Regions from separate parts of the Arthrobacter sp. 05N429 genome, predicted to be linked through region 2. Evidence: riboswitches for the same ligand, from Rfam matches in the RefSeq annotation. Region 2 holds a riboswitch; each other region holds the start of a gene.
The links. Region 2 has a riboswitch for S-adenosylmethionine ahead of AC1DF4_RS10505 (DUF1737 domain-containing protein). Riboswitches for the same ligand answer to the same signal wherever they lie in the genome.

Region 1 (10,072 bases), on a different contig from region 2:
ACGCCGAGCTGCATGTCGACAACGAGCAAAGCCGTGTTGGGGCGGTTGGCGAGCGTGGTCACGATGCCTCCTGGGTCCTGGGTGTTCCTGCCTGCCACTCTAATCCCCAAAACCCAAGCAACGCGGAGTCACTTACGGCCCATCATCCAGTCGTGGATGGGCTCGGAGTGACCCCGCGTTGCTGCGGCGTGTGGGGCTAGTCGACCTGCGGGAAGCCGAGGTCGATCACCGAGGTGGACGGGTCCGGCCAGCGGGTGGTCACTACCTTGCCGCGGGTGTAGAAGCGGATGCTCTCCGGGCCGTACATGTGGGTGTCGCCGAAGAGCGAGTTCTTCCAGCCACCGAAGGAGAAGGTGCCCACCGGAACCGGGATCGGCACGTTGACGCCCACCATGCCGGCCTCGACGTCGAACTCGAACTGCCGCGCGGCGCCGCCGTCGCGGGTGAAGATCGCCGTGCCGTTGCCGAACTCGTTGTCGTTGACGAGCTGGACGGCGTCGGCGTAGCTCTCGACGCGGACCACGGACAGGACCGGGCCGAAGATCTCGTCGTCGTAGACCTTCATGCCGGGCTTGACGTGGTCAACCAGGCTGACGCCGATGAAGAAGCCCTTGGAGTCGAACTGCTGGTCCCGGCCGTCCACCACCACGGTGGCGCCTTCCTCGGCCGCGCCGGCGACGTAGGAGGCGACCTTGTCGCGGTGCTCCGCGGTGATCAGCGGGCCCATCTGCGATGCCGGGTCCGTGCCGGGGCCGATCTTGAGCGTGGCCATCCGGGTGGTGATCGCCTCGACGAGCTCATCGGCGATGTTCCCGACGGCGACCAGCACGCTGACCGCCATGCAGCGTTCGCCGGCGGAACCGTAGGCCGCCGAGACGGCGGCGTCGGCCGCCATGTTCAGGTCCGCGTCGGGCAGGACCACCATGTGGTTCTTGGCGCCGCCCAGGGCCTGCACGCGCTTGCCGTGGTCGGCGGCGCGCTTGTAGATGGACTGGGCGATCGGCGTCGAGCCGACGAAGCTGACGGCCTTGACGTCGGGGTGTTCGAGCAGGACGTCGACGGCTTCCTTGTCGCCGTGCACGACATTGAGCACACCGGCGGGCAGGCCGGCCTCGGCAAAGGCCTGCGCGATGAAGTTGGCGGAGGACGGGTCCTTCTCGCTGGGCTTGAGGAGCACGGTGTTGCCGCAGGCCAGGGCGCTGCCGATCATCCACAGCGGCACCATAGCCGGGAAGTTGAACGGGGTGATGCAGGCGACGACGCCGACCGGCTGGCGCACGGAGTGGACGTCGACGCCGCTGGCCACCTGCTCGGAGCGCTCGCCCTTGAGCGCGTGGGACAGCCCGGTGGCGAACTCGATGTTCTCCAGGCCGCGGGTGATCTCGCCCTCGGCGTCGGAGAGGACCTTGCCGTGTTCGCTGGTCAGCAGGGCGGCCAGTTCGGGCCGGCGCTGCATGAGCAGTTCGCGGACCTTGAAGAAGATGGTGGTGCGCTTGGCGAGGCTGGTGGCGCGCCAGCCGGGCAGGGCGGCGCGGGCGGCCTGGATGGCCTCCTCGACGCGGGCGGCGGAGGCCAGGGCGACCTCTTTCTCCTGCTCGCCGGTGGCCGGGTTGAAGACCGGGCCGTAGCGCTCGGCGTCGGAAATCAGGGCGCCGTTGATGAAGTGCGGAATGCGTTCCATGGTGGTTCTCTTTCTAAAGAATGTGGAGGCTAGTTGGCGGCGTCGAGGGAGCCGTCGACCAGCTTGACGATCGCGGAGCAGTCGGTGCCGGACTGGCCGGCGTCGATCAGGCGCTGGAAGAGCTGCTGGACGTGCTCGCCGATTTCCAGCGGGGTGCCGGTGTCCCGGGCCGCGCTGATGGCGAGTCCGATGTCCTTGTTGGCCAGTTCGGTGGTGAAGGTCGGGGCGAAGTCGTTGTTGGAGGCCGCGGTGGGGACCACGCCGGCCACCGGGTACCACGTGCGCAGCGCCCAGCTGTCGCCGGAGGAGACGGACGCGATGTCCCAGAAGACCTGCTTGTCCAGCCCGAGCCGGTCGGCCAGGACGGCGCCTTCGGCCGTGGAGGCCAGGTTGATGAAAAGCATGAGGTTGTTGCAGATCTTGGCGGCCTGGCCGGTGGTCGCCCCGCCGGTCGGGATGATGTTGGCGGCCATCGGCTTGATGTACTCGGTCGCCTCAGCCACGGCGCCGGCTTCGCCGCCGATCATGAAGGTCAGGGTGGCGGCCTTCGCGCCACTCATGCCGCCGGACACCGGTGCGTCGACGAAGCGGAAGCCGGCGGCAGCGGCGGCGTCGTGCAGGGCCTGGGCGGAGGCGATGTCGATCGTGGAGGAATCCACCAGCAGCGTGCGGGTGTCCGCGTGGGCCAGGACCCCGTCTTCGCCGAGGTACACGGCGCGGGCGTGCTCGCCCTTGGGAAGCATGGTGAAGACGACGTCGGCGCCGTCGACGGCGTCCGCGATGCTCCCGGCGGGCTTGACGCCGCCCGCCTCTGCGGCGGCCACGGCCTCGGCGTTAAGGTCGAAGCCGCGGACGTCGTGGCCGGCCTTGGCGAGATTTACCGACATGGACCCGCCCATGTTCCCCAGTCCGATCCAAGCGATTACTGCCATGGCATAAGCTCCTTTGCTTTTGCTTCGCGCTGTGCGTCTTTGCTGTATTGCTGATTGGCGCAGTGTGCGCGATCCGGCCGTTCGCCGGATGTCCGTGTCAAGCATCACATCCTGTTACAGTGCAATCAAGGGGAAAAACTACAGACGGTATGTGCATGGATGCACATACCTTGATCCGGAGGAGTTCTGGTGGACTTAAGGCGGCTTCCGAGTCCGGACGATCTGCTGATCCTGCTGACCGTCGCCCGGCTGGGCAGGTTCAATGCGGTGGCTGAAACGCTCGGCACCACCCACACCACCATCTCCCGGCGGATCCTGGCCCTGGACAGGCAGCTCGGCGGGCGCACCCTCGAGCGGAGCCCGCACGGCTGGGAACTGACCGATCTGGGCAACGAGGCGGTAGCCGCCGCCGAGGCGATCGAGGGAACGCTCGGGGCGCTCACCAACCGGATCGCGCGGTCCGAGGACGTCCTCTCGGGCCTGGTCCGGATCAGCACCCCGGACGGCTTCGGCGCCGGCTTCGTGGCGCCTGCCCTGGTGCGGCTGCAGCGGGCGCACCCGCTGCTCAACGTTGAAATGCTCAGCGCTACCCGCAAGGTCAGCCAGAACCGGTCCGGAGTGGACCTCGAGGTGGTGGTGGGCAACCTGGACGTCAGCAATGCGCAGACCATCTTCCTGTCCAACTATTTCCTTCGGCTCTACGCGAGCCCGCAGTACGCCGGGGAACACGGCCTGCCGGTGACGCTCGACGACGTCCGGCAGCACGGCTTTGTCTCGTACGTGGAGTCGGCGCTGCAGGTCGCGGAACTGGGCCACCGCTCCACCCAGTTGCCCGTCCCCCGGTCCAGTTTCCAGGCCACCAGCATCTTTGCCCAGCTGGAAGCCGTCCGGCGGGGAGCCGGCATCGGCCTGCTGCCCAACTTCCTGGTGGTGGGCGACCCCACGTTCCTGCCGGTGCTGCCGGACGACTTCCAGCGGCAGCTCCCCATCTGGGCGGTGGCACGGGCGGAGTCCCTGCGTTCGGCGCCCGTGCAGGCCGTGCTGGAGGCGATCCGGACTGAGATTGCCGCCCGCCAAGACGTGTTGGCAGGCTGAGTAGTCTTGGCCGGCTGAGCCGGTCTGGCAGGCTCAGCCGGACGGCGCAAACGGCAACAGCCCGGGCCCCGCAGTGCGGGGCCCGGGCTGTTGCCGTTGCTTCGTTGTTGCTGTCGGTTCTGCTTGCCTACTTCTTGGCAGCGGCGAGCAGATCCGCGGTGCCCTGGGCATCCGCGGCGTCGACGTCGTGCAGGGAGATGCCGCGGGTTTCCTTGAGGAAGAACACGGCCACCATCGTGACCACACAGGCACCGAGGAGGTAGATGGCCACCGGCGTCGAGGACTTGAACTGGCTCAGCAAGGCGACGGCGATGATCGGCGCCATCGAACCGGCCACGATCGAGGTGACCTGGTATCCCAGCGAGACGCCGGAGTAGCGCATCCGGGTCGGGAACATTTCGGCCATGATGGCCGGCTGGCCGGCGTACATGAGCGAGTGGAACAGCAGGCCGATGGTGATCGCCGCGAGGATGATGAGGTCGTTTTTGGTGTCCATCATCGGGAAGGCGAAGAAGCCCCAGGTGCCACCCAGGATGGCGCCCGCCATGTAGACCTTTTTGCGGCCGAGGTTGTCGGAGAGCCTGCCGACCATGGGGATCACGGCGAAGTGGATTGCGTGCGCCACGAGCAGCAGGAGCAGGATCCGGGAGGTGTCCGTCTGGACGATGACCTTCAGGTAGGTGATGGAGAACGTGACTACGAGGTAGTAGAGGATGTTCTCCGCGAAGCGCAGGCCCATGGCGGTGAAAACGCCGCGGGGGTAGCGGCGGAACACTTCGCCGACGCCGTAGCCCTTCTTCTCTTCGGTGACTTCCTTCTGGGCCTCCAGGAAGATGGGGGCGTCAGTGACCTTGGTCCGGATGTAGTAGCCGACCAGCACGATTACGGCGGAGAGCCAGAAGGCCACGCGCCAGCCCCAGCTGAGGAAGTCAGCGGAGGACAGGGTGGCGGACAGCGTGAACAGCACACCGGTGGCGAGCAGGTTGCCCAGCGGAACGGCGGACTGCGGCCAGGAGGACCAGAAGCCGCGGGACTTGCTGGGGCTGTGCTCGGCAACGAGCAGAACTGCACCGCCCCATTCACCGCCAACAGCGAAGCCCTGGGCGAAGCGCAGGAAGACGAGGAGTGCCGGAGCCCAGTAGCCGATCTGCTGGAAGGTGGGCAGGCAGCCCATCAGGAAGGTGGAGACGCCCACCAGGATGATGCTGAGCTGGAGCAGCTGCTTGCGGCCGAACTTGTCGCCGAAGTGGCCGAAGACGATGCCGCCGATGGGGCGGGCAATGAAGCCGACAGCGTAGGTCAGGAACGCGGCGATAATGCCGTCAAGTTCCGTGCCGGAGTTCGGGAAGAAGATCTTGCCGAAGACGAGGGTCGCCGCGGAGGCGTAGAGGAAGAACTCATACCACTCGACAACGGTGCCGGCCATGGAGGCCGTTACTACTTTTTTGAGGCCGGACGATTTGACGTCTTCCTCTTCCGGCCGCCTGGCGGCAGCGTTTTGCGTACTCATTTCGACTCCTTTGGCGTCTCCGTCGACACCCTATGGACCTCTGGGCAATCGATACCTGTGATTTGTGACACGGGCATCATTCTCAACGAGTATGGACGCTCAAGCCCCGCTCCTCAACGGCCATTAGTGCAGAGCGCATCTGCAAAAATGCACAATTGGCCTCATTCTCCGGTGCTTCCGTCCACGGATTCGCGCAGCAAATCGGCGTGGCCGTTGTGCCGGGCGTACTCCTCGATCATGTGGCACAGGATCCACCGCAGGCTGGGCGCCCCGCCGTCGGGCCATGGACGCCGGGCCAGTGAGTCCATCCCGCCGTCGGCAAGGGCCTCGCCCACGAGGGTGCGCGAGCGCACGACGGTGTCCTGCCAGCGGGTGCGGAGCTCGCCGGCGGAGTCTCCGGCGGCCGAGGAAAATTCCCAGTCGGGGTCCGCTTTCCAGTCCACCGTGTTCCAGGGCGGTTGCCGGTCCTGCCCGTGCAGCGTGTAGGAGAACCAGCTGTCCTCGACATAGGCCATGTGCTTCAGGAGCCCGCCGAGGGTCAGGGCCGAGGAAGCGGTCTTCGCGCTCAGGCCCGCGGCATCCAGGCCGGCGCACTTCCACTCGAGGGTGGCCCGCTGGTAGTCGAGGAAGCCCAGAAGCGTGGCGGCCTCGCCGGCCGCGACGGGAGGTTCCGCACGGCCCTGTTCATCAATGGTGGTCATGCGCCGTGAGCCTACCGGCGGTCGTGCCGCTAGCGGTAGTCCAGGCCCGACGTCGTTCTGCCGGACCGGCGCGGCCCGGCAGGCAAAGTGCCGAAGAACGCCTAGCCGAAGAAGTTCTGCCGGAGCTGGCTGCTGAGCTGGCCGATCTCGGTCAGGAAACCGTCGTGTCCGATCGGCGCCTCGATGGTGTGCACGGCCACGTCCCCCGGCAGGGCGGCGGCCAGCGCCCGGGACTGGGCCGGGAAGTACAGCCGGTCCGAGTCGACGGCCGCCACCAGGAATTCCGCCGTGGCCGGGGCCAGGGCCTCCGTGAGGGCGCCGCGGCCGCGGCTGATGTCATGGCTCATCAGCGCCTCGGTGATGGCGATGTAACTGTTCGCATCGAAGCGGCGGACCAGCTTGTTGCCCTGGTGGTCAAGGTAGCTCTCCACCTGGTAGCGGCCGCGGCCGGCCAGCGAGCCTGCTTCCAGCGGGGCCTCTTGCTCCTGGGCATTCCGGCCGAACCGTCCATCCAGCTCCGCGGCCGAGCGGTAGGTGATGTGGGCGATCCGCCGGGCCAGTGCCAGGCCTGCTTCCGGCTGCTGACCGCCGTAGTAGTCCCCGCCGTTGAAGTTGGGGTCCTGCCGGATAGCCAGAGTCTGGGCCTGGGCGAAGGCAATCTGTTCGGCGGTGCTGCTGGCGCCCACCGAAAACACGCCGCAGCGCCGGACCCGGTCCGGGTAGCTGACGGCCCACTCGAGGGCCCGCGCCCCGCCCAGTGAACCGCCCAGCACGGCGTACCAGCTGCGGATTCCCAGGGCGTCCGCCAGCCTGGCTTCGGCCGCCGTCGTATCCCGCAGGGTGACCAGCGGGAAGCGGGAGCCCCAGGGCCGGCCGTCCGGCGCCGGCGTCGAGGGTCCCGTCGAGCCGTAGCAGCCGCCGAGGATGTTGATTGAGACGACAAAGTACTTGTCCGTGTCCACGGGGGCGCCGGGTCCGGCGAGCTGCTCCCACCACCCCGGTTCCTCGCCGGCGCCCCGCGTGACGTGGGTGTCCCCCGTCAGGGCGTGTTCGATCAGCACCGCATTGGAGCCGTCCGGATTGAGGGTTCCCCAGGTCTCATAGCCGAGGGTGACATCCGGCAACCGGGCGCCGGATTCGAGTTCCAGGTCGCCAATCCGGAGGTACCGGACGGTTCCATCCAGGGCTGCATCACCCGGAACCGGGGTCTGGACGTGGGAGGTCGTGTTTACGGGTGCACCCTGGCGGGTGACGGCAATCGTCATGTGAGGACCTAACTTCGCGCTTGCCCACCGTCAGCTGACCGGCAGGCCAGGTCTTCACCCGGGGCACCCCGCCGCAAAAGGAGGGTTGCCGGCCAGCAAGCCGGGGCTGTCACTGGCACTCATGACCTGCACTGAGTTTACGAAACGCGGCGGCGTTGTGGCGAAGATTGTGACGCCCGTGTGACAGCCGTATCCGTCAGCACCGCAGTTTCCCCACTTTTGCAGGCCGTGTGCGGCGGGTCGCCCCGAGTTGTCGGCGATTCCCGGCGTCATGCCCGCAAAGGTGGGGAAATTGGGCGTTGACCTGGCTCAGGCGTCTTTGGCCGCCCGGAAGCCGGCTTCGAGGTCCGCGAGGATGTCGTCGATGTGCTCCAGGCCCACGGACAGGCGCACCAGACCGGGATTGACGCCGGCAACGGCCTGCTGCTCCGGGGAGAGCTGGCTGTGGGTGGTCGACGCCGGGTGGATGACCAGCGAGCGCACGTCACCGATGTTCGCCACGTGGGAGTGCAGCTCCAGGGCATCGACAAACCGCTTGCCGGCCTCCGCTCCCCCGGCGATGTTGAAGGCCACGACGGCGCCCGTCCCCCTGGGACCGTACTTGCGGCCGCGCTCGTACCAGGGGCTCGACGGCAGCCCGGCATAGGCAACCGATTCGACGTCGGCCCTGGCCTCGAGCCATTCGGCGACAGCGGTGGCATTGGCCACGTGCCGCTCCACCCGCAGGCTCAGGGTCTCGATGCCCTGGGCGATCAGGAAGGCGTTGAACGGGGATACCGCCGAGCCGAGGTCGCGCAGCAGCTGGACCCGCGCCTTGAGGATGTAGGAGAGGTTGGCGCCGAGGGCGCCGTCCTTGCCGAGGTCCCGGGCGTAGACCAGGCCGTTGTAAGTGGGGTCAGGGGTGTTGAATCCCGGGAACCGCTCCGGATCCGCACCGAAGTCGAAGTTGCCGGAGTCCACGATCACGCCTGCGATCGCGGCGCCATGGCCGCCGAGGTACTTGGTGGCGGAGTGCACCACGATGTCCGCACCCCACTCGATCGGCCGGATCAGGTACGGGGTGGAGAGCGTGTTGTCGACGATCAGCGGCACCCCGGCCGCGTGCGCCACCTGCGAGATGCCCTCGATGTCCAGGACGTCCTGGCGCGGGTTGGAGACCACTTCGCCAAAGAACAGCTTGGTGTTGGGCTGCACGGCGTCGCGCCACTGCGCCAGGTTGTCCGGGTCCTCCACAAACGTCACGGAGATACCGAACTTCTTCAGGGTGTGCGCCAGGAGGTTGTAGGTGCCGCCGTAGAGGCTGGGGCTGGCCACCAGATGGTCGCCGGCCTCGGCGATGTTCAGGATCGCGAAGGTCTCCGCGGCCTGCCCGGAGCTCAGCAAGAGCGCCGCGAGCCCGCCTTCCAGGCTGGCCACGCGCTGTTCCACGGCGTCCTGGGTGGGGTTGCCGATCCGGGTGTAGATGGGAGCCAGTTCGGCGAGGGCGAAGCGGTTGGCGGCGCTTTCGGCGCTGGGGAAGACGAACGACGTCGTCTGGTAGATCGGGAGCGACCGGGCACCGGTGGCGCTGTCCGGCTCCTGACCGGCGTGGATCTGGCGGGTTTCGAAGGACCAGGCGTTGGACATCGGAGACTCCTTTGAGGACTGGGCACAGACTGCCCGGAGCACCGTGGCCCGGGTCAACTCTGGCGCCGCGCTTGCCTTCCGGCGGGCGCCGGACGGCCAGGTCTTCACCCGGGGCACCCCACCGCGATACGAGGGTTGCCGGCCAGCAAGCCGGGGCTGTGCGCTGGCACTCATGACCTGACCCCAGTCTAGGAACCGGTTCCGGGCTCTGGATAGCTTTGTGACGAAGATGAAGCCGGGCGGCCGGCTGGCCCGGCGGGACCCCCTGGTTCCTTGCAATGACGCGGAAAAGAGCACTTCGGGGACTCCCCGAAAATGACATCCCATTTCGGTTAGGCCAGCCTAAGCTGAGAGCCGCATCACAAAGTGCCAAGATGAGGTCATGCGCATGGATCACGTCTCTTACGCCTGTGAACAAGATGGCCTCGCTGCCACCACCGAACGAATTGCGTCTGCCCTCGGCGTCGAAGCCGTGAAGGGCGGAGTACACCCCCGATTCGGGACCCGCAACATGATCATCCCGCTCGCGGGACACAAGTACCTGGAGGTCGTGGAGGTCCTGAACCACCCGGCTTCCGACAAGGCCCCCTTCGGCCAGGCCGTCCGTGCCCGCTCCGAAGCAGGCGGCGGCTGGATGGGCTGGTGCGTCGAGGTTGACGACCTGGCCCCGTTCGAGGAGCGGCTCGGCCGCGCCGCCGTCAACGGCAACCGCAAGTTCCCGGACGGCCGCGAACTGGTCTGGAAGCAGATCGGCATCCTCGGGCTCATCGCCGATCCCCAGGTCCCGTACATGCTCAAGTGGGAAGGCGACCCGGAACTCCACCCGTCGAAGGCCTACGAGAGCCAGGTCAAGATGTCCGCCCTCACGATTGCCGGCTCCGCCGAGCGCGTCACCGAATGGCTGGGTGTTCCGGTGGAAAAGCCGCTGGAAGACGTGGCCGTGAACTGGATCGCTCCCCGCGGGACACCCGGCATCCTGTCCGTCACGTTCGAGACGGCCTCCGGAGCCGTCACGATCTGACGTTTCACCGTCCCACACTTCGGCCGCCATCAGCGGGTGCCAATGACGTCACCCACCGATGGCGGCCGAAATACTTTAACGGCGCACCGGCGGCTCGGCCGGTAAAGCGTTGCTTGGTCCCTGCTCAGCCCAGGCCGATGGCCTTGCCGAAGAGGCTGAAGCCCACGAATGCCACGATGTCCAGCACCGCGTGGGCGATCACAAGCGGCATCAGCCGGCGGGTTTTGGTATAGACCACGGC
Region 2 (10,072 bases):
CAAGCCCGCACTTCCGTGCGGGGCTGCGGAACATTGACGCTGACGATCCCCGTCCGCGTGAGCTTGTTCCAGCGGGCTTCCTTCCCCCGCAGTTCCTGGCCCAGGGCAGCGACCATGGTCAGGCTGGTGAACACGGAATACAAGGGGATCAGCGGCAGCACCCACACATGCCGCAGGTCTTTCCATGCCCGGTTCATGCCGAGGGCGCACACCGTCAGGACGAGCGTCACGATGATGCCCAGCCAGCCGAGGACCGCCCAGGTATCCCCGCCGAGCGGGTTGTAGCCCAGGGCGAGCAGGAACGCCAGATCGAGGAGCACCAGGATCTGGACCACGGGCAGGATCACCATGGTGACGGCGTTGAACAGCAGGTACGCGCCAAACCTGCCGTGCCGGAAATTGCCGATCATGCCCTTGTGGACGGCCATGGTCTGCAGCAGCCCGCGGGCCCACCGGACCCGCTGCCGCCACAGTGCGCCGATGGTCGACGGGGACTCCGCGTAGACGAGCGCCCGGGGCGCGAAGACAACGCGGTAACCCGCCTTGTGCACCCGCCAGGTCAGTTCCAGGTCCTCGCCCACCGTGTCTTCGCGGAACAGGCCGATCTCTTCCACCACCTTGCGCGGGAACGCCCCGATGTTGCCGGAGACGATGGGCAGGCAGCCGATCATGGTCAGGGCACGCCGGACCATGCCGGTGCCGATGTGGCTGATGAAGGCCAGCATCCGGGTCTGGACCCGGTTCAGGTTCACCGGGCGGTCATCGCCGCAGACCGCCCCGGTGCGCCCGTCCTCGAAGCCCTGGAGCATCTTCTCGACGGTGTACCGGGAGAAAATGCCGTCCGCGTCGACGAACATCAGGACCTCGCCGGTGGCGTTCCGGATCCCCAGATTCAGCGCGGCCCCCTTGCCTGCGTTGGCCTGAGTCAGCACCTTGATCCGCGGGTCCCCGGCGGCGAGTTCCGCCATCAGCTCTACCGTGTTGTCGGTGGAGCCGTCGTCCACGAGGATCACCTCGTACCGGTCATACCGGGTGAGCTGGATCGACCGGACACAGTTCCCGATGACTGTTGCCTCGTTGAAGGCGGGCACGATGATCGACACGCTGGGCCATTCGTCGCGCAGTGTGGGGACTTCGCGGCGGCGCCGGAGGGCGGCACGGATTTCGAACCACACGGAGAGCGGCAGCACCAGCAGTTTCACCAGCCCGAAGACCAGGATCGGCACCCCGAGCACGAGGAGCAGGAGCAGGGCCGCGGGGAGGGTTGATTCAAACCAGGACATTGGCGTACACCCCTGTGCTTTGCCGGAAGGACGCCGGGTTGAAGGACGGAAGGGCGAAGGACGCCAGCACGGCGTCGAGCAGTTCCGGGGCCTGTGCGCTGTTCGCGCCGAACCGGGCGTTCACCTCGAGGACCACCGGGGTCCCGTCCGCTCGGCGCCGGACGTCGACGTCCACCGGGCCGGCGAGGCCCAGGGAACGGACCGCGGCCATCGCCACGTTTCCCACGTCGATCGCCTCGCCGGCTTCTGCCCGGCGGGTCGCGACGGCGTTCCCGACGTTGCCTTGTGCCAGCTCCGTCTTCTCCACAACGACGACGAACGGCGCGGCGCTGTTGTGCGCGGGGGTGCCGAACACCATGGGTCCGTACTCGGTGCCGGGGATGAACTCCTGGATGATCTGCCCGTCCGGGAGATGGTGCCAGTCCACGTCCGTACTTCCGTCGATGACGATCACGCCGCGCCCGCCGCGGGAGACCCGGGGCTTGACGACGACGGGTCCGCCCAGCGCGGCCATGGCGGCTTCCGCGTCGGCGAAGTCCCCGGGCACACCGAACCGTGGCACTGGGACTCCGGCCGATTGCAGCTGCCAGGCCGTGAAGAGCTTGTCATTGGCGACCGCCACCGGCCCGGGATCGCCAATGATCACGCGGACCTCCGCCCCAAACGCCGCCCGGAACGCCGCAATTTGCGGGAGTTCCTCGCTGACTGTGGGGATGACCAGGTTGATGCCGTCATGGACAACGAGCCTGCGGAGCGCCGAAACCAGCTCCGGATCCGATGCGGGCGGGACGGGGACAACCGTAAGGCCCGACCCGGCGGGAAGCTCGCGGACGTCGGCGCCGAGGACGGGAATGCCGCGGGCCTTCAGTTGGGCCGCGATGGCGCTGCCTGCCGGCCCTCCCGCGCCGGTGACCAGGACGCGGGGCTTCACAGCTTTTCCATTTCGGTGTTCAGGAGGCGGATGGGCTCGTAGGCTTCGGCAACCCGGCGGCGGGCCTGCCCGCCCCGGAAGGAGGCCATGCCGCGGACACGCTCGGGAGTCATGTACGGCTTGGCGAGCTGGTCGCTGTGCATCTTGACCGCCTGGACCTTGGCATCCATGTAGTCGTCAATGTCGACGAACACGCTCGGATTGAATTCCCGCGTCGCGGAGGGGCTTTCGTAGCAGAGGATCGAGTGATGCTGGCGGGCGGCCCGCAGCGTGGCCTGGTGCACGGCCTGGTGGTCCTGGTGCTGGTCGTGGTTGGAGTGCGTCAGGATGATGTCGGGGTTGTAGCGTGCGATCGCGGCCTCGATGACACCGACCATCTCCTGGCTGTGCCGGTTGAGCTCCGTGTCGGTGAAATTGTGGTGGGTCATCCCGGTGAGGCCCATAAACGCCGCGCCCCGCTGGGCATCCAGCGACCGCTCCAGGGCGTCCCCGCCACGCTTCCCGTCGCTCAGGACGAGTCCCTGGACCTCGTGGCCGGAGTCGATGAACTTGGCCAGGGTGCCCCCGCAGGCCAGTTCGAGGTCGTCCGGGTGGGCGCCGATGGCCAGGACTCGGCGGGGCTGCCGGGCCGGGGCGCCCCCGGTGCGCAGGGCCGTCATGGCGACGCCCAGCGCCGCGAGGCCCCCGAGGGTTGCGGTGAAGTCGGCGGTCCGCCAGAAGTCCGGCGCGTCGAGGATGAAGCAGGCCAGATTCGTCAACAGCAACGTGCCTGCAACTGCGAGGGAAATCTGCCGGAGCAACTCGGGCCGGCGCAGCCGCCGATGGAACCAGGAACGGCCGACGGCGGCGGCCACCAGAAAAGTGATCAGGAAAACAATGAGCAGGACATATATCGAGACCATGGAAATCTAATTCCTTCGTAGAAGTACCGGCAGCCCTCAGCGCTGGCCGGGCTAATTGTCAGTCCGCGGCATCTCCGGCGGGGCGCATGACAGCAACCGGCGCAACCGTGATCGGCTGCGCGCGCACCTCTGGGCGTTGACCAGCGCATATGTTGCACAGCGCGATTGCCCCCCGGCATGTTGCGTGGCATTTGGGACCTTCTGGAGACCTTGGACTTGCTCTTCCAGTAAAGGTGAGTCGCCTATCAGATGACCCGAGTAGGGACTACTTGAAACTTCATCGATCAGAATTAAATGCCGAGCCGGGTAGTACTCGCATTCATTACTTCGACTACCCGAATTGGCTTTTCCTGCCGCATTCCTGCCGCTTCCTTCGCGGTTATTCGTCGCGGGTTTCCCCGGCGGGGTGGATATGGTTTTCGGCCAGCCACACCGGGTTGAAGGCCTTGCTCAGGTAGTTGCTGCCGGCGTCGGGGGCGATGGCCACCACCACCGAGCCGTGCGGCGCGGCGAGCGCCACCCGAAGAGCGGCCGCCACCGCGAGTCCGGAAGACGGTCCCAGTGACAGTCCCTCATCGTTCAGCAGCCGGTGCGCCGTCGTGTAGACCTCGTCGTTCGGGATGCGCAGGAAGCGGTCCACCGTGGAACGGTTGAAGGCCTTCGGCCAGTCGGCCTCCGGCCAGGTATTCCCCACCCCGTCCACCAGGATCTGCCCCGCGTGCCCGCCACTATAGACCGAGCCGAACGGATCGGCGCCGATCACCTCGACGTGGCCCGCCGATTTTTCCTTGAGGTAGCGGCCGGTGCCGCTGATGGTGCCGCCGGTGCCCACACCGGCGACGAAGTGCGTGACCGTGCCGCCGGTCTGCTCCCAGATCTCCGGCGCCGTGGTGTCATAGTGCGCCTGCGGGTTGGCGGGGTTGTCGAACTGCAGCGGACGCCACGCCCCCGGTGTCTCCGCCGTGATCCGTGCCGCCACCGCCCGCGCGTTCTCCGGCGATCCGGACGGTGCGTCCCAGTCCGTAATCACCACCCGCGCGCCGTAACGGTGCAGGGCGGCCAGCTTCTCGGCGGAAATCGAGTCACCCGTGACCACAACCACCGGATGGCCGGTCAGTGCCCCGATCAGGGCAAGTCCGATTCCGGTGTTCCCCGACGTGCTCTCCACGATCGTGGCGCCCGGCTGCAGCGCCCCGCTGCGCTCGGCGGCCCGGACCATACTCAGGGCCGTCCTGTCCTTGATCGATCCGCCCGGGTTTTCCGATTCGAGTTTGACGTAGACCGCGCTGGCCAGGCCCTTGGTGATCGTTCTCAACCGCACCAGCGGGGTGTTGCCCACCTGGGCAAGGACGGCATCCGCGTCATTGGGCAGCTTCTCCGCGACCGTGTGCTTCCCCGTCATGGCTTTCCCCCTCCCCTGTGGCACGTTCCGCGAGGGCGGCGTGCAGATCATCGCGCGCCGCGTCCAGCAGTGCGGACGCCGTCAGGCCGCCGGAGGCGCCGTAGGCCAGCACCCGCTCAAGGCGTGCCTGGATGGCGCCCGTCCCCGCCCCGAGCGGCCGCTCTCCGGTCCCGGCCGCCCCCGGGCCCCCACCGTCGCCGGCGCGGGACAGCAGGTAGGCCGCCGTCAGCGCCTCGATGGTGAAGAGCTTCTCGGCGGCCTCGGCGGAGCGTTCGAGCTGCTGCAGGGCCAGCGGCGCCAGCGTGGAATGGTCCTCGACGTCGGCGGACAGGGTCGGAGCCCCCAGGGTGGCCGGCGCCGCCAGGGTCTTCAGCTCGGCCAGCAGCCCGGCCGCCGAGTACCAGAGCAGGCCCGGGAGCTCCTCCCGCTCCAGGGCGGCGCCGTCCCCCGCAGCGGCAAGGTGCAGCTGCCGGATCCGGCGCTGCGGCGGATAGAGCTTGGCGATCCGGCGTTCGCTGCTGATCCCCAGGTGCGCCAGGCCCACCCGGAGGGCTTCGAAGGCCAGGGCCAGCTGCATGGGCTGGAAGTTCCCGCCGGACACCATCCGTCCCGAGGCCAGGTCGGTCAGCGGATTGTCGCCCTGTCCGTTGAGCTCCACTTCGAGGGCTTCCTCGAGGGCGCCGAGCTGCCAGCGGAAGGCGCCGTGGGTCTGCGGGGCGGCCCGGAAGGACAGGGCATCCTGCGCTGAGGCGTCCCGGCCGTCCTGCTCCAGCCAGCCGCCGCGGACCAGCCGGCGGACGTTGCCGGCGGAGACAGCCTGGCCGTCGACGGCCTTGGCCGCCTGCACGGCCGCGGAGAAGGGGCTGAGGTTCCCGCCGCCGTCGTACCGTGCGGTCGCTTCCAGCGAGAGCGCCAGCGCGGTGTCGGCCAGGTCCGCCAGGCGCAGGAGCCGTCCCAGCAGGAGCGCGCCCACGCCGATCGAGTAGGAGTTGGCGCTGACCAGGGCCAGTGCTTCCCCCGGCGCCAGGGCCAGGGGCTCCAGCCCGGCGGCGGCGAGCGCCTGCGCGCCGGGGACGGGCGGCCCGTCCGGAGACAGGACTTGTCCCTCCCCGATGGCGACGGCGGCGACGGCGGCGAGCTGGGTCAGGTCCGAGGATCCCACGGAGCCGTCGCGCGGGATGGCGGGAAGCACGCCGCGGTTGAGCAGCCGGGCGTAGAAACGGGCCGTCTCCGGGCGCACCCCCGAGCCTCCGCGGCTGACGCCGATCAGCCTGGCAAGGACTGTGGCGCGGGCTTCGGCGGCGTCCAGCAGCCCGCCGACGCCGCTGTCGTGGTAGCGGACCACCTGGACCTGGTAGGCGAGGATGGATTCCTCCGCCACGGCCGTGTCCCGGCCGGACCCCAGCAGCGTGTTGAGGCCGTAGACCTTGTGCCCGGACTCAATGGCCCGCTGGACCACTTCCCGGGAGCGGCCCACCACTTCGAGGGCCTGTTCGCTCAGGACCACCCGCACGGAGGGGTCGGCGGCCGCCGCGGCGACCTCCCGGGCATGCAGCCGGGCCGTGCCGATGAGGAAGGACGCTGCTGCGGCGGCCGGCTGGTCGGTCATTGCGCTAGAAGTCCCGCAGGTTCCGGCGGAGGCCGCCGTCGCCGTAGCTGGTCCGTATCAGCCCCCGGCGGCGGAGCACGGGGGTCAGCCGGTCCAGGACGCCGTGGACCGTCGCGGGGTCCACGAACCCGGAGAAGAGGAAGCCGTCGCCGCCCACCTGCGCCCCGGTCTCTTCGAGGTAGTCCGCGATCTCCTCGGCTGTGCCAATGATGCTGTCCCCGGCGCCGCCGCTGCGGGCCTGGAGGAGCTGGCGCAGCGTGGATCCCGGCGGCGCGGCCTTGGTGAAGTGGTCGAGGGTGCCCTGGTTGCTGTTGGTGTGCAGCTCCGGCAGCGGGGCGTCGAGGTCGAACTGCTTGAAGTCGATGACGGAGAGATAGGAGATGGAGTTGAGCTGGCTGTCGATGTCCCGCTGCGTCAGGTCCCGGCGCCGGGCCCGCAGCTCCTCCGCCTCCGCCCGCGAGCCGACCACTGTGGGCTTGAGGACAAACAGTACCTTGACGTCGTCGGGGTTCCGGCCGGCGGTGGCCGCCTCCGCCCGGATGGAGTCCCGGTAGGCCTTCATCCCGTCCGCTCCCCGGGCGAGCGCAATCGCGACGTCGGCATTGCCCCCGGCGAAGGCCTTGCCCCGCGGGGAGGCCCCTGCCTGCACCAGCACAGGTTCCTCCGGCAATGGTGCCGTATTCAGCGGCCCGCGGACCTTGAAGAACTCGCCGTCGTGGTGGATCGGGTGGACCTTGGTGTGGTCCGCGAATACGCCCCCGCCGGCGTCCTCCCGGATCGCGTCCGGTTCCCAGCTGCGCCACAGCCGGCGGACCACATCCACGAACTCCTCGGCCTTCTCATAGCGCCGGTCGTGTTCGATCTGCTGGTCCAGGCCGTAGTTCTGCGCAGCGAGGTCGCTGCCGGAGGTCACCACGTTCCAGCCCAGCTGGTCGTGCGAGAAGTGCTGCAGGGTGGCCAGCAGCCTCGCCGCCGTGAACGGCGGGTAGAAGGAGGCACTGATCGTCGGCACGATGCCCAGGTGCCTCGTGGCGGAGAACAGGTACGGCACGAGGGCCAGCGGATCGTGTTTCGGCGCGAAGGACGCCTGCGCCAGGGAGACTTCCGCGCTGCCGCCGTAGGTGTCCGGGACGGTGAGGGAATCCTCGATGATGAAAAGGTCCAGCCCTGAGCGTTCAAAGGCCCGGACCGCGTCCTGGTACAGCGCCGGCTTCTTCCAGTCATAACCGATCCCGTAGCCGGGGGTTCCCCAGCCCTGGACGCCGAAGCCGTGGCCCACAAACCACCCAAAATGCAGCATGGGACCGACTGTAGGGGCATCCGAGGTGTTCACGGCCACCTGATTTCATCCGGCGTAAAAGGACTTCACCTCCCGTCATTATCCTCCCGGAACCGCCGGATGGGTCCCCGCACTCCGGCGGATTCCGTTACTTAACATGACGACGGCGGCGGTGCCGGCCGGCGTCGCGGGTGTTACGTTTTTGGGGAGTAATGAGAACCGGCGCCAAGCCCTGACTGGCCGGTCGGCAACCCTCCCTTTCGCGGCGGGGTGCCTCAGGTGAATACTCGGCATATCGACCAATTCGAGCTGCAAGCGTGAAAGAAGGAGATCCGTCGTGCCTGACGCGTCCGCCCCCGCTGTCCCCGATACAGCACCCCGAACAGTGCCAGACCCCGCCGTCCCCGGTGCCGCCGGAGAGAGACTGGCGTACCGCCTGTTCACCGGCCCCGATGACCGCGCCTTCTGCGAGCGCGTCTCGGCCGCGCTGGCCGAGGGCTACGTGCTGCACGGCGGCCCGGCCGCCACGTCCAACGGCGGCAGCGTCATTGTGGCCCAGGCCGTGGTGCTGCCGGCCGCGATCGCCAGCGCCGATGCCGCCGTCGCCAATGCCGTGGATGATCTGGAGTTCGACGGCGAGGGCCACGCGTGAGCTACGCCGGGGACCTCAGCCCGCAGGAGGCCTGGACCAAGCTGGAGGACGGCGCCGTCCTGGTGGACGTGCGCACCGAGGGCGAATGGGCCCACATCGGCATCCCGGACACTGCGTCGGCGGGGGAAAAGCCGCACGATCCGCTGTTCATCCAGTGGAACCTCGCGGGCGGCATCCCCAACGCCCGGTTCATAGAACAGCTGAAGCTGCAGGCCCCCGACGGGCAGGGCACCGAACTGGTCTTCCTGTGCCGTTCCGGCGCCCGTTCCATCGCCGCAGCGATCGCCGCGACGCAGGCCGGCTACACCTCCTACAACGTCCTCGAGGGCTTTGAGGGCGAACCGGACCGCCACGGCGAGCGCACCGTCAACGGCTGGAAGAACCGCGGCCTGCCCACCAACCCCGGAAAGCACTAAGTGACCTTCAACCCCGACGCCGCCGGCTGGAGCGCCGACACCCAGGCCGTCCGCGGCGGACTCGACCGGACCGGCTTCCAGGAAACGTCCGAGCCGATCTTCCTGAACTCCGGCTTCGTCTACGAATCCGCGGCCGCTGCCGAGCGTGCGTTCACCGGCGAGGACGAGCGCTTCGTCTACTCCCGCTATGGCAACCCCTCGGTGGCCACCTTCCAGGAACGGCTCCGGCTGCTCGAAGGCACTGAGGCCTGCTTCGCCACCGCCTCGGGCATGTCCGCCGTCTTCACGGCCCTCGGCGCCCTGCTGGCCGCCGGCGACCGCGTGGTCGCGGCCCGCTCGCTGTTCGGCTCGTGCTTCGTGATCCTCAACGAGATCCTTCCCCGCTGGGGTGTGGAGACGGTCTTCGTGGACGGCCCGGACCTGGAGCAGTGGCGCGCCGCGCTGTCGGAACCCACGGCGGCGGTCTTCTTCGAATCGCCGTCGAACCCGATGCAGGAAATCGTGGACATCGCCGCCGTGAGCAACCTGGCGCACGCCGCCGGGGCGACGGTCGTCGTCGACAATGTCTTTGCCACTCCCCTGCTGCAGCGCTGCGGGGAGCTCGGCGCGGACGTGATCGTCTACTCCGGCACCAAGCACATCGATGGCCAGGGCAGGGTGCTCGGCGGCGCGATCCTGGGCACCAAGGAGTTCATCGACGGCCCGGTCAAGCAGCTCATGCGCCACACCGGGCCGGCACTTTCGGCGTTCAATGCGTGGGTGCTGACCAAGGGGCTGGAGACCATGGCCCTGCGGGTGAACCATTCCTCCGCTTCCGCGCTGCGGCTGGCCGAATGGCTTGAGGAGCAGCCCGCGGTCAGCTGGGTCAAGTACCCGCTGCTGCCGTCCCACCCGCAGCACGAACTGGCCGCGCGGCAGATGAAGGCCGGCGGCACCGTGCTGACCTTCGAGCTCTCCCCGTCCGCCGGGCGCTCGGCGAAGGAGGCCGCCTTCGCGCTGCTGGATGCGCTCAGGATCATCGACATCTCCAACAACCTCGGCGATTCGAAGTCCCTCATCACCCATCCCGCCACCACGACGCACCGCGCCATGGGGCCGGAGGGCCGCGCTGCAATCGGGCTCAGCGACGGCGTGGTGCGCCTCTCCGTGGGACTCGAGGACATCGAGGACCTGGTCCGCGACCTGGGCCAGGCGCTCAAGCAGGTCTAGGTTTCCTCCGGTCAGCCCTGGCGGATCCGCCCCAGGGACGGCCCCTGGTCAGCCTGGTCGCCCGCGGTCCCCTCCGTGGTCACCTCGACCGCCCGTTCGACGACGGCGGCGAGCCCGCCCGCGTGGAACGGCTCCCGTTGCAGCTGCGAACCCGAGCCCTCCGCCAGGATCCGGCCGACGCCCTCGCGGACCAGATCCAGCTCGCCCTGTTCCTCGAGCACGGGGGCCACGAAGTCCACGAGCGACCAGACCACGTCCGCGGCCGGGGCCGGAGTGAAGGTTCCGAAGTCCAGCAGTTCCCCGCGCAGTCCGCAGTTGCTGGCCTGCCAGGCGGCCATCCGCAGCAGCAGCGTCGGCACGGGGGCGGGATCGACGCCGTCGTTCCATTC
Region 3 (10,072 bases), on a different contig from region 2:
GCTGCACCGCGATGAGCTCACCAAGATCTCGCACAAAATCCGCGAATCGGGCTTCACCATCGTCCCGCTTCAGCTGTACTTCGTCGACGGCCGGGCGAAGGTGGAAATCGGCGTCGCCCGCGGCAAGAAGGAATACGACAAGCGCCAGACGCTGCGCGAGCAGCAGGACAAGCGCGAGGCCCTGCGCGTCATGCGCGAGCGGAACCGCCGCTGACGAACCGCCGGAGCGGCCGGGAATGAATCCGGTGGGCCTTGCGTTATGATTGGTAGTCCGGGAAGGATACGAATGTATCCGGCCGGGTTTGATAAAAAAATACGGGGATGATCGGTTTCGACGATGTTAGTCGCGACAGGTGAAGCGGGCCGAGGATGCAGAATTATCTCGTAAACGCTGTCTGCAAACCAATAAGTGCCGAATCAAAACGCACTGACTTCGCTCTCGCTGCCTAAGCAGTAAGACAGTCCGTCAGCCCGAGGTTGCTATTGCCCCGGATCCTGGCGTCATTTAGATAGCCACTGCTGTTTACCTCCGTCATCGGGGTGAACGGGACTCTTAGATGACTGGGCCCGGATCGGCCAGCTGTTTGCAGCATGGCCGGGGCCGAGAAAATCCGACGCAAACTGCGCCCGGAGAAGCCCTGACAACACGACATCGGACGGGGGTTCAATTCCCCCCATCTCCACCATCGGAGCCCCGGAAACGGTGCTCCACCCCGTAGAGTCCCACACAAAAGGCCGGAAGCTTCAGCTTCCGGCCTTTTGCTTTGCCCGGTTGTTGGCAGAAGCGGCGGCCCGGCTGGCGGGCGGCGCTCATCCGAGTGCGTTCAGCGCTTCTTGATATGGGCAACGGGGTCCGAGTGCGTCTCTGCGACGTTCTTGGACTTCTTCTCGGCCCGTTTTTCCTTGATGGTTTTCACGGGTTTCTTGACCGCGCTCCGGTGCGGCGTTTTGTCAGGCATGTGGGCGCTCCCTAACAGCGGGGGCCCGGGATGGCCCCGTGGTACTAAGTTACGCCTCAGGTACCGCGACGTCCACGATGCCGACGAACCGGCTGCCCACACCCTCATACTCGCTGCGGACCAGTCCGGCGCCGACGCCGGGAACCTCATAGGGGGCGTGGTGCGCACAGCACACATAGGTGAAGTCCGGCCACCACTTCTTCGGCCGGGCAGCCTCGGAGAATCCGCAGACCGCACACGTCAGCTGGACCCAGACCGGCCGCTTGCCGGTCCGGTTGGCCTTGGACTGCACCAGCCACGCCGGCGGGTTGTCCAGGAGTTCGCCGAGCTCGGCGTCGCTGAGCCGGGGCGGGATACCGTGACGGTGGGCCATCTCCAGCGGAATGTCGAGGATCTGGGCTGCTTCACGTCGGGTAACCATCCTTCAACGATACGGGATGGGAGGGCCCTCGAATGGCCCGCGAAGGGCCGGCGTTACGCCCGTCACAGGCCGGTGACGGCCAGCCCGAGCGCTGCCGCGGCCAGGCCCGCGATCAGGTTGGCGGCAATGTTGGCGGCGGCCGCGCGGTACCGCGTCTCGCTCACCAGCCGCACCGTGGCGGTGGTCCAGGAACTGAAGGTGGTCAGGCCGCCCGCGAGCCCGGTCGCGAGACCGGCCTGCCACTCGGCCCCCAGCCCCAGCCGGACCGTCAGCCCCATGGCTGCGCCGATGATGAAGGAGCCGGCCACATTGACCGCGAGGGTCGCCCACGGCCAGTGCGGATGGCGCCCCGGGTGGTGCGCGAACCAGGAGTCGACGGCGAAGCGCAGCAGGGCGCCCGCGACGCCGAAGACACCCACCAGCGCGGCGGTGATCATGATGCCCTGCCGCTGAGGTCGGCCAGGGCCTTGCCGGCCTTCCAGCCGGCGGCTGCTGCGCCGAGTCCCAGGACGAGGGAGAGCCCGAGGTAGGCCAGCCAGCTGGCATGGAAGCCGCCACGGTACAGCTGGTCAAGGGAGAACACCACCGCCGAAAAGGTCGTGAACGAACCCAGCAGCCCGGGGCCGAGGCCGGCCCGCAGCCAAAAGGCGGTCTTTGGCCGTGCGATCCAGACGGTGGTGAGGGACGCGAGGACAAAACTTCCGACGACGTTGATTGCCAGGGTGGTCCACGGGACGCTCCCCGCCGCCTCCGGGAACAGCAGCCCGGCCCCGTAGCGCAGTTCCGTTCCGATCAGGCCGCCGACGGCGACGGCGGCCCAGGCGCGCCGTCCCGGCAGTCCAGCCCGCATTCAGCGCCGTTCGAGGCGGCAGCCGGGATGGGTCGTCTCGCTGTGGACCCAGAGCGCGGAGGCGACTTCCTCGGCGAGGTCGAATTCGCGCCGGGTCCCACCGCTCCCGATGAGCACCACCAGGGCACCGCCGAAGGGCTTCCTGCCCAGAACTTCGACGTCCGCGTCCAGCGCGATTTTCTCGGCGGAAAGGTAGCGCAGCAGCTCGGGGTTGTCGTCGCTGATGCGTGTGATCAGGCCGGTGTGGCCGTCGTCGAGCTCGCTCATCCGGTGGGCCGCCGGCATCCGCACGGAGCCGTCGGCGGCCGGGATCGGATCGCCGTGCGGATCCCGCACCGGGTCTCCGAGCTTCGCAGCCATCCGTTCGATGAAGGTGTCGGAGACGGCATGTTCCAGGAGTTCGGCTTCGTCGTGGACCTCGTCCCAGCGGTAGCCGAGCTCCCGCACGAGGAAAGTCTCGATGAGGCGGTGCCGCCGGACCATGGACAGTGCCAGCCGGACACCGTCGGCCGTCAGCGTGATGGCGCTGTAGGGCTGGTGGTCCACGAGGCCCTGGTCCTTGAGTTTGCGGACCATCTCGGAGACCGAAGAGTTGGCGACGCCGAGGCGCTGGGCAAGCTGGGTTGAGGTGATGGGCTTGTCCTGCCACTCCGTAAAGGAGTAGATGACCTTGACGTAGTCCTCGATCGAGGAGGATGGCAGGCTGGTCTTCACACCGTCCAGCCTACCGTCAGGCGGCGCCGGAGAAGGTCAGCCACAGCAGGACCAAGTTGAGTGCGACCACCAGGACCACGGCGGTGATGGCGGCAATGCGGAGTGCCATTCCGTCCGCGAAGCGGCCCATCAGAGCCTTGTTGCTGGTCAGGACGACCAGCGGGACAAGGACGAAGGGAATGCCGAAGCTCAGGACGACCTGGCTGAGGACCAGGCCCCAGGTGGGATCGAAGCCGATGCTCAGCAGCACTACGGCAGGAATGAGGGTGACGACGCGGCGCGTCATCATCGGGATCCGGATCTTGAGCAGGCCCTGCATGATGGATCCGCCGGCGTAGCAGCCCACGGAGGTTGACGCCAGGCCGGAGGCGAGCAGGCCGACGGCGAAGATGACGCCGACGAGCGGACCCAGGTTGGCCGTGATCGCGGCATGGGCGCCCTCGATGGTGTCCGTTCCCTCCTCGCCGCCCAGGGTCGATGCGGCCAGCAGCAGCATCCCGATGTTCACGATCCCGGCTATGGCGAGGGCAGCCACGACGTCCCAGCGGGTGGCTTTGACAAGACGCGCCAGGGCCGGCGCAGGCACGTGGAGGTGCGGGTTCGGGCGGTGCCGGTCCCGGGAAAGGGCCGAATGGACGTAGATGGCGTGCGGCATCACCGTGGCGCCGAGCATGCTGGCAGCCAGCAGCACGGTGTCCGGACCCTGGAAGCCCGGGATCAGGCCGGCCGCGACGCCCGCCGGGTCCGGCGGGCTGATGAAGAGGCCGGCCAGGAACCCGATCGTGATGATGCCCAGCAGGAAGATGATGATGAACTCGAAGGGCCGCTGCCGGTTCCGGGCCTGGACGGCCAGCAGGAGCATGGAGACGCCGCCGACGATCACGGCACCGAGGGGCAGGGGCAGCCCGAAGAGCAGGTAGAGCGCGATCGCCCCGCCGACCACTTCGGCCAGGTCGGTGGCAGCGGCCACGATCTCGGCCTGGACCCAGAACGCGCGGCGCCAGACCGGCTTGAGCCGCTCGCCGAGGATCTCGGGCAGGCTCTTCCCAGTGACGATCCCGAGCTTGGCGGACTGGTACTGGACCAGCACGGCCATGATGTTGGCGGCCACCAGAACCCAGACCAGGAGGTACCCGTACTGGGCACCGGCTGTGAGGTTCGCCGCCACGTTGCCGGGATCCACGTAGGCGATCGCGGCGACGAACGCAGGGCCCAAAAGGCCGATCATGGCGCGGCGGCTGCCCGGTTTCCGCCGGGCGGGCGCCTGCGGCGCCGGCGCTTCGTGTCCTGTTACTTCCAGCACAGCGGGCTCCCCTGGGTAGGTGCGTCGCATCGACGCGGCCGGTGACGGCGGGCTGGTGCCCGCCCCATAATTTGTAGCTGCCTATAAACAATTATTAGGCATACCGAAACCATAGGCCAGCGTGCAGATTCGGGGCAACGCCACCCCGTGGAACCGCAGGCCCAGCCGGGTCAGGCCCGGACAGCCCGCCAGCTCTGTGTCAGGTAGGGGAGGGGGAGTGTTTCGCCGGGGTCGTGGCCCAGATGCTCGTGCAGGTACCAGTCGAGATTGCCCAGCACCTTGGCGCGGACCGCCTCGCTGGCCGCCAGGTAGTAGCTGCGGGACTTCGTCAGTTCCATGATGTCGGCGGTGCGCACGGGATCTTCCCAGCGAGTGAGGTGGCTCTCCAGCCCCGCGAGTTCCGTCCCCAGCGGAGGCCTGAAATGCGGCTTGTGGACGTCGCCGGCATGCATGATCCGCGAGAGCCGGTGCACCCAGGGAACGGACGTGTCCAGCTGGTTCCAGACAAGCCCCAGGACACCATGGGGGCGGAGGATCCTGGCGATCTCCGTGCTGGCCAGGACGGGATCGCACCAGTGCCACGCCTGGGCGACGGTGACGACGTCGAAAGCCCCGGAGGGCAGTCCGGTGTGCTCGGCGGTACCCTCGACGGCGGTGACGCCCGGAAGCGTCCTGCGCAGCTGCTCCAGCATGTCGGCGGACGGGTCAACAGCCACCGTGCGCAGCCCGCGCCCGGCCAGCAGCGCCGTGAACTTCCCGGTGCCGGCGCCCACGTCAGCGGCGTCCTTCGCCCCGGCGGGAATCAGCCAGTCGGCCGAATCGTCGGGGTAGCCCGGGCGCACGCGTTCGTAGTGCTCCCCGCCGTCCTGGAAGCTCTGCCCGAGCTCCTGGCGCCGTTCCCCGTGCAGTTTGGGGCCACCGCGTGCCACGTGCGATCTCCTTCGGCAGGTCCGGATGGGTACTCTCCGAATTTACCGCACGCGGCAGGGGCCCCGATGCCAGATTGTTTCCCCGCCCAGTCAGTCCTGGGTGCAGGGGGCCGCGCCGGCAGTGCCGGGCGTGTTGGGTGCCCAGTGCGGGTAGCTGCGGGTGTCATTCGACGGAACCCACCTTCCCGCGTCCACCACGTAGTCCCAGCCGAGGCCGGTCTGGCGCAGCTCCTGGATACCGGCGAGCAGACGCTGGGCGTCCTCCAGCCGGGACCCGACACCGAAGCTGGCCCGCAGCGAGCCGGAGGGCAGCCCGAGCCGACGGAGCAGAGGGTGTGCGCAGAAGCGGCCGTCGCGCAGCCCGATGCCGTGTTCGGCCGAGAGATACGCCGCCACCAGGCCCGCGTCGTAGCCTTCCACGGAGAAATTGACGACGCCGATCGTGCCGGTGCCAGCCCCGTTCCCCGGTTCGTGGCCTGCCGGCACGTCGTAGGATGCACTGTCCGAGAAGATCTGGTGGACGGTCACGCCGTCGATCCGGGTGAGGCCCTCGACGAGGAACGACCGGATGGCGTTTTCGTGCGAGTGCCACTGGTCCACGTCCAGGCCGGCAATGACCTGGGTGGCCCGGGCCAGGGTGGCGGCGCCGAGGACATTGGGGGAGCCGCCTTCGTGCCGGGCGGGGCCGGTGGTCCAGCTGACCGTGTCGATCCGGGCGTCCTGCACGGCTCCGCCGCCGGCCAGGTGCGGCGTGCCGGCGTCGAGCCAGTCGGGACGGCCCACCAGCACTCCCGCGCCGAAGGGTGCGTAGAGCTTGTGCCCGGAGAACGCGAGGTAGTCGACGTCGTCCGCGGTGATGTCGATCCGCCGGTGCGGGGCCAGCTGGGCGGCGTCGACGACGATCCGGGCGCCGTATTCATGGGCCAGGGCGGCCAGTGCCCGGATCGGAAGGATCTCTCCGGTGACGTTGGAGGCGCCGGTGACGGCGAGCAGACTGACGCCGCCGTGGGCGAGTTCCCCGCGGAGCAGTTCCAGCGTGGCGGCGAGGGTGGGTGCGGCGATGACGCTGCGGTGCGGCACCCGCTGCCAGGGCAGGAGGTTGGCGTGGTGTTCGATGTCGAGGTAGAGCACCTCACCGGTGTGCACGCCGTCGACGACGGGCAGGCAGCCGGCCAGCAGGTTCAGGGAATCGGTGGTGTTCCGGGTGAAGATCACGGCGTCGTCCGGACGGCCGCCCACGAAATCTCGGACAATGGTGCGGGAGTTCTCGTAGACCGAGGTGCTGATCTGGGAGGCATAGCCGGCGCCGCGGTGGACACTGGCGTAGAACGGCAGGATTTCGTTGAGGTACGCCGAGACCACCGACAGCGCGGGCGCCGAGGCACCGTAGTCCAGGTTCGCGTAGCGGACGTGGCCGCCCCGGATCAGCGGCGCCTGGATCTCGGCGCCCGTCACCGCGGCCAGCGGACGGCGGGCGAGGGCAAACCGCGCATCTGGATGCGCTTGGCCGGCACCGGCATGGAGTTCGGGGGTGGCGGGAATGGTGGCAGTCGTCATGGGACCTCGCTTGAAAAGGACCCCACGTACCGGGGATCCGCGCTTGCCGGGTCCGTTCCGGACCGGCCAGGTCGTCACCCGGGGCACCCCGCCGCGAATGGAGGGTTGCCGGCCAGCAAACCGGGGTTTAGCGCTGGCACTCGTGACCTGTTTCGAGCCTAGGACATTCCCCGCCCGCGCGAAAAGGTGCGGGCTGAATGTGAAGCTGTTTGTTACGCGGGCGCTAGCACGCTGCGCAGGTTGCGGCGATGCCTGTCCGGGGCCTCGTCAGGAGCTGGAAGGTTGAACAGGTTCCCGGGCATCCGGCGCCCGGCAGGGCGGTGCCGCCGCAGACCGGATTGGCCGTCGCTGCGACCGCTTCGTCAGGTTCTTCGGCGGGTACCCGGACTAGCCCGGCCGCGTCCCGGCTCAGGGCGGCCCCCTGGCTGCCGGTGGGGATGCTGAGGCCGAACAGGGCATCGAGCGCCGCGGCGTAGTCGTCCTGGCGCCCGAGCGCGGCGAGCTCCCGGCCGCGGACCGTCGGGGTATGGAGCAGGCGCCGGATCAGATGCCGGAGGGCGAGGTTCACGTCGTCAGCCGAGGCAGACCGGCCATGCTGTTTGCTGACGCGTTCCATTTCGCTGTGGAGGACCTGGTGGAGGTGCTCGCGCAGCGCGACGACGGCGGTATCTACGGCGCGCCCGGCTTCCTCTTCCTCGAAGTGGCGTGCCGCCCGCCGGACCAGGGCGCGGGCGCGCCGCAGCGCCGCGGCGTCCGCCGGGGGAGCAGCACGGTGCACCGATTCCAGCGTGATGAGCTCGACTCCCGGCAGCCCGCCCACGCGGGGGTCGAAATCATGGCTGGGAGCGAGGTCGATGATGGTGAGCGGACGGGCCGCGCCCTCACGCCACCGGGTGAGGGCGGCAGCGTCGAGGCGGGCCCCCGAGCCGCTGCAGCCAATGACGAGGTCTGCCCCGGCAACGGCTGCCGGCAGCTGACCGGCGGAGAGGGCGGCGCCGCCCCTGGCCGCTACGAAGGTCTCCGCGCGGCCGGAGTGGGAGAAGACCGAAATGTCGGAACATTTCCGGTTCCGGAGCAGCTCCGCGACGCACCCGGCGTAGGCGCCGGTCCCGAAGAGGACAGCCGACGCCCCGGCGATCCCGGCCTGTTTGGTGCCGTCCCGCGGGCCTCCGGCGGCGGCAAGGTCCAGGGCAACGGAAGCGATGGATCTGCTCGCGCTGCTGAGTGCGGTCTGTGCCCCCACGTCCTTCGCAGTGCGGGACGCGGCCTGGAACAGCCTGCCCAGCCGTCCGCTGGTGGTTCCGGCGGCCTGCGCGTCGGAGAGTGCGCGCCGGACTTGGCCGGCGACTTCGCGCTCACCCACGACGACTGAATCCAGCCCCGCGGCAACGGCGAAAAGGTGTTCGACAGCCGCAGTTCCCCGGAGTTCCTCGAAGAGGCCCGTAAGGCGGCTCATGGGCAGGCCGGACCAGACATGGACCGACCCGAGGACGTCCGTGCGGGCGGCTGCCAGGCCCGATCCGGACGGGACTTCGCAGTAGATTTCGAATCGGTTGCAGGTGGACAGGACCACGGAAGCGGTGACGGGCGGCCCGTCGGGGACAATATTGGCGAGAAGCTGCGGGGCGAGCCCGGTGGCGGCGGCGTGCAGTGCGGCGGCGGATTCCGGCTCCAGGTCCCGGTACTTCGCCATGAGCACCAGCAGTACCGGGCCGATCCCGGCGGTGCCGCCAGTCCGGGCTTGAGCTGTGTCAGACAAGGCTGCTCTCCTCCCAAAAAGATGCCCTACCTTGAGGCTGGCTGAGGCCGGCCGTCTTGGACAGCGTCGTACAGGGAGGTTGCGGAATCCTTGGGGGCGGGTCCGCCGGTTGCTAGAGCAGGTCGTCCAGGCCGGGGTTGAGGCGCTTGAGGACCTCGGAGTGGAGGATGGAGTTGGTGGCGAGGGCGTTGCCGCCGAAGGGGCCGTCTTCGCCTTCCAGGGAGGTGAAGCGCCCGCCTGCCTCGGTGACGATTGGTACCAGGGCGGCCATGTCGTAGAGGTTCAGCTCGGGCTCGCAGGCGATGTCGACGGCGCCTTCGGCCACGAGGCAGTAGGACCAGAAGTCCCCGTAGGCGCGGGTACGCCAGACTTCCTCGGTGAGGCCAAGGAACTCATCGAGGTTGCCGCGCTGCTTCCAGCCGCCCAGGCTGGAGTAGGACAGGGAGGCGTCCGAAAGCTCGGAGATGTTGGACACCTTCAGTCGGGTGGCGGCGGCCAGCGACCGGCCCATGTAGGCTCCGGCGCCCTTGGCGGCCCACCAGCGCTTGCCCAGTGCGGGGGCGCTCACGACGCCGACCACCGGCTCGCCTTCGTCGACGAGGGCGATCAGTGTGGCCCAGACGGGGACGCCGCGGACGAAGTTCTTGGTCCCGTCAATCGGGTCGATGATCCAGCGGCGCGAGCCGTGGCCGGAGCTGCCGAATTCCTCGCCGAGCACGGCATCGCGCGGGCGGGAACGGGACAGCTGGCCGCGGATGGCTTCCTCGGCTGACTTGTCGGCGTCGGTGACCGGCGTCAGGTCCGGCTTCGTCTCGATCCGAAGGTCGAGCGCCTTGAAGCGGCTCATGGTCTGGGAATCTACGGAATCTGCCAGTACATGGGCAAGGCGCAGGTCATCGTTGTAGCTCGAAGCGGGTTGACTCATGGTTCCAAACTACCGCCAAAGCGGGCGGGGGAGCGGTAGGCGGCACCGCAGCCGGCTACGAGACGGTGCCCAGTTCCTTGACGTCCTGTGCTTCCATCCGCGGGTCTGTCCCCAGCAGGCGGCGGAGCGAGGCGAGCCGGGCAGGGCCGGATTCTCCCGCGTGGCCGGCGGCCACCCAGGCGTCCACTCCGCAGTTGACGGCGCTGGAATCGTGCTTGCAGCCCCGCTCGCAGTCGTCGGTGCCGGGCTCCAGGTCCGGGAAGGACCGCAGGATCCGGTCCGGGTCCACGTGGGCCAGGCCGAAGGAGCGGATGCCCGGGGTGTCGATAATCCAGCTGCCCGCCGGGGCATCGTTGACCTTGAGGGCCAGGGCGGAGGAGGACGTGTGGCGGCCGCGTCCGGTGACGGCGTTGACCCCGCCGGTGGCGCGCTCCGCGCCGGTCAGGGCGTTGACCATGGTGGATTTGCCGACTCCGGAGTGGCCCAGCATGACGGTGACCTTCCCGTCGAGGTGGCCGCGCAGCTGTGAGACGGCGTCCTTGTCCAGGCGGGCGGACAGCCCGTCGTCGGAGCGGGCGTCGATGCCGGAGGCTGCGGAATCCGCCGTCTTGGAGATGATCACCGGGAAGGCAAGGTGCTGGTAATTGGAGAGGAG

Region 1: another riboswitch for S-adenosylmethionine. It lies ahead of metX (homoserine O-acetyltransferase MetX); the one in region 2 lies ahead of AC1DF4_RS10505 (DUF1737 domain-containing protein).
Region 3: another riboswitch for S-adenosylmethionine. It lies ahead of AC1DF4_RS03240 (aminotransferase class V-fold PLP-dependent enzyme); the one in region 2 lies ahead of AC1DF4_RS10505 (DUF1737 domain-containing protein).

Annotation. Positions count from the first base shown of each region.
Region 1 covers NZ_JBFTMQ010000005.1:42,143-52,214, reverse strand. The annotation lists gene AC1DF4_RS10985 (isochorismatase family protein) at 1-62, opposite strand, end outside; gene AC1DF4_RS10980 (CoA-acylating methylmalonate-semialdehyde dehydrogenase) at 197-1,681, opposite strand; gene mmsB (3-hydroxyisobutyrate dehydrogenase) at 1,711-2,613, opposite strand; gene AC1DF4_RS10970 (LysR family transcriptional regulator) at 2,803-3,708, shown strand; gene AC1DF4_RS10965 (MFS transporter) at 3,836-5,218, opposite strand; gene AC1DF4_RS10960 (DinB family protein) at 5,380-5,919, opposite strand; gene metX (homoserine O-acetyltransferase MetX) at 6,021-7,184, opposite strand; SAM riboswitch class IV at 7,196-7,311, opposite strand; gene AC1DF4_RS10950 (bifunctional o-acetylhomoserine/o-acetylserine sulfhydrylase) at 7,494-8,852, opposite strand; SAM riboswitch class IV at 8,873-8,988, opposite strand; gene AC1DF4_RS10945 (VOC family protein) at 9,193-9,831, shown strand; gene AC1DF4_RS10940 (CPBP family intramembrane glutamic endopeptidase) at 9,956-10,072, opposite strand, start outside.
Region 2 covers NZ_JBFTMQ010000004.1:330,738-340,809, forward strand. The annotation lists gene AC1DF4_RS10470 (hypothetical protein) at 1-3, opposite strand, end outside; gene AC1DF4_RS10475 (glycosyltransferase family 2 protein) at 1-1,283, opposite strand, end outside; gene AC1DF4_RS10480 (ATP-grasp domain-containing protein) at 1,270-2,214, opposite strand; gene AC1DF4_RS10485 (PIG-L deacetylase family protein) at 2,211-3,116, opposite strand; gene AC1DF4_RS10490 (PLP-dependent cysteine synthase family protein) at 3,496-4,518, opposite strand; gene AC1DF4_RS10495 (aromatic amino acid ammonia-lyase) at 4,478-6,127, opposite strand; gene AC1DF4_RS10500 (NtaA/DmoA family FMN-dependent monooxygenase) at 6,132-7,427, opposite strand; SAM riboswitch class IV at 7,615-7,730, shown strand; gene AC1DF4_RS10505 (DUF1737 domain-containing protein) at 7,792-8,058, shown strand; gene AC1DF4_RS10510 (rhodanese-like domain-containing protein) at 8,055-8,474, shown strand; gene AC1DF4_RS10515 (O-succinylhomoserine sulfhydrylase) at 8,475-9,683, shown strand; gene AC1DF4_RS10520 (glutamate--cysteine ligase) at 9,695-10,072, opposite strand, start outside.
Region 3 covers NZ_JBFTMQ010000001.1:680,241-690,312, forward strand. The annotation lists gene smpB (SsrA-binding protein SmpB) at 1-214, shown strand, start outside; RNA gene ssrA (transfer-messenger RNA) at 318-686, shown strand; gene AC1DF4_RS03205 (hypothetical protein) at 825-959, opposite strand; gene AC1DF4_RS03210 (hypothetical protein) at 1,009-1,380, opposite strand; gene AC1DF4_RS03215 (fluoride efflux transporter FluC) at 1,443-1,817, opposite strand; gene AC1DF4_RS03220 (fluoride efflux transporter FluC) at 1,814-2,230, opposite strand; gene AC1DF4_RS03225 (metal-dependent transcriptional regulator) at 2,231-2,944, opposite strand; gene AC1DF4_RS03230 (Nramp family divalent metal transporter) at 2,961-4,247, opposite strand; gene AC1DF4_RS03235 (class I SAM-dependent methyltransferase) at 4,418-5,176, opposite strand; gene AC1DF4_RS03240 (aminotransferase class V-fold PLP-dependent enzyme) at 5,267-6,733, opposite strand; SAM riboswitch class IV at 6,768-6,881, opposite strand; gene AC1DF4_RS03245 (glutamyl-tRNA reductase) at 6,957-8,492, opposite strand; gene hisN (histidinol-phosphatase) at 8,605-9,417, opposite strand; gene rsgA (ribosome small subunit-dependent GTPase A) at 9,473-10,072, opposite strand, start outside.